One region of the Thioalkalivibrio versutus genome, then DNA from elsewhere that is predicted to be linked to it. Evidence: riboswitches for the same ligand, from Rfam matches in the RefSeq annotation. Region 1 holds a riboswitch; the other holds the start of a gene.
What was found. Region 1 has a riboswitch for cobalamin ahead of bluB (5,6-dimethylbenzimidazole synthase). Riboswitches for the same ligand answer to the same signal wherever they lie in the genome.

Region 1 (4,050 bases):
GGTCATGCGTCGCGAGGAGGGTCTTGGGCCCCGGTTCCTGGTGGACGCTGCGCGCGCCCAGGCCCGGCGTGTCGTGTGGCTGGGTCGCCGCGGGGACTGGGGGATGTGTACGCGGCATCAGCGGCTCCGGTAGAGCAGGAACAGGAACACCGGGACACCCAGCATTGCGGTGATGACGCCCACCGGCAATTGTTCCGGGGCAATGATCGTCCGGGCCAGGGTGTCGGCCAGGGTGAGGAGGATGCCCCCGCCCAGGGCCGAGGCCGGCAGGATCACGCGCTGGTCGTTGCCAAAGATCAGACGCAGCATGTGCGGCACGATCAGCCCGACAAAGCCGACCGCGCCGACCTGGGTGACCGCAGTCGCGGTGATCAGGGCCGCCACCACATAGATCGTCCATTCCACCGGGCGTACGGCCACTCCGAGGGCCGCGGCCTGCATGGGCCCGCGCGCCAGGACGTTCAGGGTGCGGCCAAATGGCAGGGCGAGCAGGGCCACGACCACGAGTACGCCCCAGGCCGGGTAGGGGTTGCGGGCATGGGAGACGTCGCCCATCAGCCAGTACAGCATGCCCGGGAGCTCCGCGGTGGGGCTGACCGCGAGGATGAAACTGATCATCGCGCCCCAGCCGGCGGCCACCACGACACCGGTCAGCAGCAGGCGGGTCGGGGTCCAGCTGCCCGTGCCATGGGCCAGGCCGAACACCAGAATGGTGGACAGCAGGGCGCCCACGAAGGCCGCGGCCGAGACCGAGAACATGGACAGCCCCGCGAGCATCGCCAGCAAGGCGCCCACCGAGGCACCGCCGGAGAGCCCCAGCACGTAGGGATCGGCCAGTGGATTGCGTAGCAGGACCTGCATCAGCGCTCCGGCCAGGCCCAGCAGCCCGCCGGCGGCGAACGCGGCCAGCGCGCGCGGCAGGCGCAGATCCAGTACCAGGGTGCTGTGCAGTCGCGAGGCCTCGCCGAAGAAGACACTCAGCAGGTCAGGGAAGGGAATCTGCACGCTGCCGTAGGCCAGTGCCACCAGGACGGAGAGCACAGACGCGGGCAACAGCACGCCCAGGGCCAGGAGGAACGAACGGGTCAAGCGGTAGCCCTCCGCTCCAGGCGGGCGAAGCGGTAGGTTGCCGGAACGGCGGGAGCGCTGCCTTCAGCGCACGTACAACGCTCCTTCATTGGTGTCCCGCGATATCCTTTCCGAGAGACTGCGAGGCGGATCGTCATGGTCATGGGGCGGGACGGCGTGCGCGGGCGCGTTCGAGTTCTTCGCACATCAGGGCGGTGCCTTCCGCGATGCGTCCGGTATGGCGTTGCAGGAGCGAAGGGGGAATGAAGAACAGATTGTCGCGCTGGACCGCGGTCATGTCCTCCCATTGGCCCCAGGCGACCACCCAGTCGGGGCGATCCTCGCCCATGCCGCCGCCGATGATGACCTCGGGGTCGGCATCCAGTACGGCTTCGCGGCCAATGCGTGGCACCAGGCGGTCGAGATCGCCGAACACGTTCACGCCGCCACAGACGGCAATGGCCTCGGCGATCAGGTGGTCGTCATTGACCGTCATCAACGGTTGCTCCCACACCTGATAGAACACGCGAATCGGGTCCCGGTCGCCGTACGTGGCGCGGAGCGCGTCCATTCGGCCCAGGAAGTCCTCTGCCGCGGCCTCGCCCTGGTCATGCGTGCCGGCGAGCGTGGCCATGCGCCGCATGCTCGAGGCCACACCCTCGAAGCTGCGCGGTTCCGATTCATACACCGGCAGTCCCAGTTCGCGCAGGCGTTCGACCTGGGAGGCGGAGTTGCCGCTCTTCCACGCGATCACCAGATCGGGGTCCCTTTCCAGTACCCGTTCCAGGTCAATCCGGCTGTAGCCGCCAATCCGCGGGATGGCCTCCGCCTCGGGCGGATAATCGCTGTACTGCGTTGCGCCCACGATGCGGTCCCCCGCACCGACGGCGAACAGCACCTCGGTGATGTGCGGCGCCAGGCTGACGATGCGCTCGGCAGGCTGCTCCAGATGGACCTCGCGGCCATCGTCGTCGGTGACCGTGATTGAGTCCGCCATTGCGATCAGCGGGGTTGAGAGCACGCCCAGGAGGCAAGCGAGCAGTGGGGTTCGGGAAGTCCAAAATTGCATGATTTTACAGTCGCATTGGATTGGTTGTTCAAGCGCCTTCGAGCCGGCTGGAGAGCCGCCACCTGGCGCTGGACTAGCGGGGCATCATAGCAGCAAGCCTGGGGCGCCTCGGAGCGTCAATTGGTCGGCAGTGGGCTTGCCGCGTATGATTGGCGGCTTGCTACCAGGTGCCCGGGCGACTGATCGCGCGGGTTAAACGGGAAGTCGGTGCAGGCGCGAGATCCTCCGCAGCCCCATTCCGACGCTGCCCCCGCAACGGTAAGCGAGTGGGTTCGAGGGGTGCTTCCGCAGGCCGCTCGGACCTCGACAAGTCGAAAGCCACTGGGCCGAACGCGGCCCGGGAAGGCGACTTGCCGCCCCGGGTTGCCGGGGCCTCGCGAGCCCGGAGACCGGCCTGGACGATGTTTCTGCGACCGCGCGGTGGGCGAGGGTCGGTAGGTGCGGGCCCCCTGTGGCCGCACCCCGATCCCTCTGCATCCGCGTCGTGTCCCCCTGACGGTAAGCCGATGCAGTCCGAGTTGCCCGCCAATGAGAACCCTTCCTGCCCGGCCGCTGATGCCCAGGGTTCGGGATTTGCCCAAGATGAGCTTGCGGCCGTCTATCGCGTGATCGCGGAACGCCGGGATATGCGCCATTTTCGGCCGGACCCGGTCGATCCAGCGGTGTTGCGGCGGCTGCTGGAGGCGGCGCATCGCGCGCCGAGCGTCGGCTACATGCAGCCCTGGCGCTTCCTGCGCATTACCGACCCGGCGGTGCGCGAGGCGCTCCACGCCCACGCGGCGGATGAACAGGCGCGCACCGCCGAGGCCTGTGGCGAGCGCGCGGCGGAGGTGCATCGCTTGAAGCTGGAGGGCATCCGCGAGGCGGGCGAGTTACTGGTCGTGGCCCTGACCGATGGCCGCGAACGCTACGTGCTGGGCCGGCGGACGCTCCCCGAGATGGACCTCTGTTCGGCCGCGTGTGCGATCCAGAACCTGTGGCTGGCCGCCCGCGCCGAGGGCCTGGGCATGGGCTGGGTCTCCCTGTTCGATCCGGACTGGCTGGCCAATCGGCTGGACATGCCCGAAGGCGGGTACCCGATCGCGGTGCTGTGCCTGGGGCATGTGGAGCGCTTCTATGACCGGCCGATGCTGGAGACGGCGGGTTGGGATACCCGGCGCCCCCTGGAAGACCTGGTCTTCCAGGATCGCTGGGGTGCGCCGTGCGAACTGGCCTTGCCCACGGTTGTGCGGGAATCCGCCGCGCGTCCGGATGGGCCATCCGGGGGTGGCGACACATGAGTACCTTTCTGATCTTGATCGGCGCCCTGATCCTGGACCGACTGTTTGGCGACCCACGGCGGTTCCATCCGCTGGCCGGATTCGGCCAGCTCGCGGCCTGGGCCGAATCCCGCTGGCATGCGCCCAGTCGTGTACGCGGAGCGCTCCTTCTCGCGGCGCTGGTCCTGCCCTGGGTGGCGCTGGCCGCACTGGGCGCCTCGCTGGCCTGGGGCTGGGTTCTGACGCTGGCGATCCTCACGCTGGCAATTGGCTGGCGCAGCCTGGACGAGCATGCGGAGGTGGTGGCCGAGGCCCTGGAAAAGGATGACCTGTCTGGGGCGCGCACCGGTGTCGGCATGCTGGTCAGTCGCGACACGGCGGCCCTGGACGCGCGCGGGGTGAGCGGCGCGACCATCGAGTCGGTGCTGGAGAACGGCAACGACGCGCTGTTCGCCACGATCTTCTGGTTTCTGGTGGCTGGCGCGCCGGGCGTGGTGGCCTATCGGCTGGTGAACACGCTGGACGCGATGTGGGGCTATCGCAATGACCGTTTTCGCTCGTTTGGCTGGGCTGCCGCGCGCCTGGACGATGCGATGAACCTGATCCCGGCCCGCCTGACGGCGCTGGGCTATGCCCTGGCCGGGCGCGGCCGGG
Region 2 (4,050 bases), 530 kb from region 1:
CCGCGCACCACGTGGGTGATGCCCATGTCCATGTCGTCGACCACTACCGTCAGGTTGTAGGTCGGCGAGCCATCCGAGCGGGCGATGATGAGGTCATCCAGCTCGTGATTCTGGAACGCGACCTTGCCGCGCACCATGTCGTCAACGACCGTCACGCCCTCGTCCGGCGTACGAAAGCGAATGACTGGCTCCACGCCCTCGCGCGGCTCGGTACGGGCGCGGCAGCGACCGTCGTAGCGCGGCTTCTCCTTGCGCGCCTTCTGCTCCTCGCGCATCGCGTCCAGCTCTTCCTTCGAACAGTAGCAGCGGTAGGCATGCCCGGCGGCCATCAGCTGATCGATCACCTCCCGGTACCGGTCGAAGCGCTCGGTCTGATAGAACGGACCCTGATCGTAGGTCAGACCCAGCCAGTTCATGCCTTCCAGGATCGCGTTCACCGACTCCGCAGTGCTGCGCTCGAGATCGGTGTCCTCGATGCGGAGCACGAAGTCGCCGCCGTGATGACGGGTGTACAACCAGGAGAACAATGCGGTACGGGCACCACCAATGTGCAGATAACCGGTGGGACTGGGGGCAAAACGGGTACGGAAACTCATGCGCGGGACACTCGATTACGGGTAGTGAGCAAAGGCGCCTAGGGTAGCAGAACGCTACAGGGCGATAACCCGGCAGCCCGGTTTCCGCCGGCTATACTCGAGACAGGCCAACACACGGGCCCCTATCGCCCGAAGGAGTCGTGATGAAATCCGTTTCGCTCACCCGCCTCGCGACCATCGCTCTGGTCACTGGAGGATTCGCCCTGGCCGCTGGCAGCGCGACCAGCATGGAGCGCGTTCCGGCGCCCGAAGGGGCCGAGGTGTACTTCATCAGCCCGCAGGATGGCGACACCGTCGAAAGTCCCGTGCGGATCCAGATGGGCCTGCGCGGCATGGGCGTGGCCCCGGCCGGCGTCGAGGCCGACAACACCGGCCATCATCACCTGCTGGTCAACCAGCCGCTGGACGAGGTCGACCTGGATGCCTCGCTCCCCTTCTCCGACCACAAGCGGCACTTCGGTGGCGGCCAGACCGAAGGCGAGATCGAACTGGAACCGGGCACCCATACCCTGCAATTGCTCTTCATGGACTACCGCCACCTCAGCTTCGACCCGCCAGTGACCTCCGACAAGATCACCATCACCGTCGAATAGGCGGCACAAAAATGCCCCCTCCAAAACCGGAGGGGGCTCGTCCTCGCCAGAGGCGACCGGTCGGTTACGGCAGTGCCGGGATCTCGAACTGCGGCATGTCACCGGTCAGGGCGTGCATGAAGGCCTCCAGATCCGCGACTTCATCGTCGCTGAACTCCATGCCCAGCATCTCCTGCCCCATGATGCGGATCGCCTCGTCCAGCGTCGCGGTCTCGCCGTTGTTCATGTAGGGGTAGGTCAGGGCCACGTTGCGTAGGGTCGGGGTCTTGAAGGCAAAGCGATCACTCTCCTCCCCGGTCACCAGGTAACGGCCCTCGTCTTCCGAGCCCGGCACCTGGATGCGATGGAAGTGGCTGTCGGTCAGTGCCGGGCCACGGTGGCAGGCGACGCAGCCGTTATCCGCGAACAGCTTCATGCCACGCATCTGCTGCTCGCTCATCGCGCCCTCGTCCCCGACCAGCCAGCGATCCAGCGGCGAGTTCGGGGTGTTCAGCGTGCGCTGGAAGGTCGCCAGCGCATGGGCCACGTGATCGGCATTGATCACGTTGTCACCGTCATAGTCCGGATAGGCGGCCTGGAACTTCTCCTGGTACTCGTTGAACTCTTCCAGACGCTCGATTGCGTCCTCCAGCGGCATCGCCATCTCGATCGCATCCTGGATCGGGCCCAGCGCCTGGCCTTCCAGGTCATCCTCGCGGCCATCCCAGAACTGCGCCGTGAAGAAGCCAGAGTTCAGCACGGTCGGGGTGTTGCGCTCGCCGACCTGGCCATCGTGGCCCACCGCGCGCGGGATACGATCCGCCCAGCCCAGTGCCGGGTTGTGGCAAGTAGCGCAGGAGATCACGCCGGAGCTCGAGATGCGCGGTTCGAAGAACAGCATCTTGCCCAGCTCGATCTTCTCTTTCGTCATCGAGTTGTCCGCCGGGATCGGCGGCAGCGCCGGCAGCGGCTCGAATACGTCGCGGTACTGCGAATAGTCCGTATCGGCCAGCGCAGGCGCCGAGGCCCCGAACGCGATCGCCGCACAGGCGGCGATCGCCGTCATGCGGAATCCGGAAAGTGTCTTCATGGCAGGTCTCCTTGAAGGGGAACATCAGGGCGGACCGATATAGACTCGGTCCAGATCCCATGAAACCCACCCTATCGACGCGGAAAACCGGACGCGATCAAAAACGAGCGTTCCGTTGATCCAGATCAAAGGATACCCCCGCCATCCCGCCTCAACGCGCCCTTGACCCTCAAACGGAGGCACCGTAGGGTCCGCCTTGACTTCAGGTGCCCCGGCCTGTTTTGGCCGGGGATAATCGGGAAGCCGGTGCGCGAACTCTCGTTCGCAAGCCCGGCACTGCCCCCGCAACGGTAGGCGGAGTTGGGCGGATCCAATGCCACTGCGGCGCATCCCCAGGATGCCCGCGGGAAGGCGATCCGCATCTGGATGCAGCGCGCATCCACTCTGCGAGTCCGGAGACCGGCCTGGAGGACACCGACGCCGCGGTGGGCGGCCGGGCGGGCCAGGACCGGCGTGCTCATCGATCGGCCCTCCCCTGCTCCCAGCCCATCCTGTGGCGTCGTTTCATCCACGGCGTGCGGGGTCGCGCGCCAGGGAAACACATGACCCATGTGCGCGAACGGGCACATGGGTCATGTGTTTCCTTAGGGGAGCACCACAACAATGAACGATACCCATCTCCGACCGGGGCGACATGCCATCCCGGTCCTGGCCACCCTGTATCTGATGACGGCCGCGAGCATCGCTCCGGCTCAGGCCAACTTCGAGTTCGGCGACGCGGAAGACGGCCTGCAGGTGACACTGGATCCGCTGATCCAGGGCCGCTACAGCTACGCCCGTGCCCCGGACGGTTCCACTAGCGAGTTCGACTTCCGCCGCGCTTGGCTGGACACCCAGGGGACTCTGTTCCACCCGGATCTTCGCTTTCGCCTGCAGCCGGATTTCAGCAGCGGCGAACTCTCGATGCGCGACATCTGGATGCAGTACGCGTTCCGCGACAATCTGGGCCTGCGCCTCGGCCAGTTCACCGTACCCTTCGGAATGCCGCGCGACATCGGCGGACCCAACCGCCTGTTTACCGAACTCAGCGTGCCGGGCAACCAGTTCGAGGTCCCCGCCGGGCGCGATACCGGCGTGACCCTACTGGGCGGTGACGGCGAAGCCTGGGCCTGGGCCGCCGGGGTGTTCGACGGCCGTGGCCGTCTGGACCAGCGTAACGACCGCCCCGCCACCTCCGGCCACCTGTTCAGTGCCCGCGGGGCCTGGGCACCGGTCGGCGAGATCCCGCGCGACAACACTACCCTCGGCCGCGCCGTGGAGCGCACCGTGGCGCTGGGCGCCGGCCTTCAGGCAGCGGACCGCAACCACCTGCGCGACTGGAGCCGCGGACTGGAAGATACGGTGGACCGCCAGCGGGCCGACTGGGTCACCGCCACCGCCGACGCGGTGATCAAGTTCGGCCACACCTCGCTCTCGCTGGCCGCGTTCCGCCGCGACGTCTCCCCGAACCATGCGTCGTCCTATCACGACCTCGGTGCCGAGCTCGAACTCGCGCAGTCGCTGCCGGTGGACGGGTTGGAGGTGGCCGCGCGCCACGCGGTGCTGCGCCACGACGCCGGCGACGACCTGGAAGGCGACGAGCGCTGGCAGCGCGAATGGGGCGCCGGGCTCAACTGGTACCACCGGGGCCAGCGGCAAAAGACCCAGCTCATGTGGCTGGACCGCGACGCCGACCGCTCGGACTGGGAACTGCACCTGCAGCACCAGTTCCGCTTCTGACACGCCACGGCTGACGCGAACAGGGAGAGCCACCATGAATCGAACGAAATCCATCCGGCGGTCGCTGACGACC

Region 2: linked by a shared signal. The riboswitch ahead of TVD_RS04770 (porin) and the one ahead of bluB (5,6-dimethylbenzimidazole synthase) in region 1 are both predicted to bind cobalamin.

What each region holds. Positions count from the first base shown of each region.
Region 1 covers NZ_CP011367.1:1,532,080-1,536,129, reverse strand. Annotated here, with positions in the region: gene TVD_RS07115 (ABC transporter ATP-binding protein) at 1-118, opposite strand, end outside; gene TVD_RS07110 (FecCD family ABC transporter permease) at 118-1,089, opposite strand; gene TVD_RS07105 (cobalamin-binding protein) at 1,229-2,137, opposite strand; cobalamin riboswitch at 2,286-2,548, shown strand; gene bluB (5,6-dimethylbenzimidazole synthase) at 2,644-3,417, shown strand; gene cbiB (adenosylcobinamide-phosphate synthase CbiB) at 3,414-4,050, shown strand, end outside.
Region 2 covers NZ_CP011367.1:1,004,732-1,008,781, reverse strand. Annotated here, with positions in the region: gene gltX (glutamate--tRNA ligase) at 1-596, opposite strand, end outside; gene TVD_RS04785 (DUF4399 domain-containing protein) at 740-1,189, shown strand; gene TVD_RS04780 (cytochrome-c peroxidase) at 1,254-2,234, opposite strand; cobalamin riboswitch at 2,446-2,680, shown strand; gene TVD_RS04770 (porin) at 2,862-3,977, shown strand; gene TVD_RS04765 (cytochrome c) at 4,012-4,050, shown strand, end outside.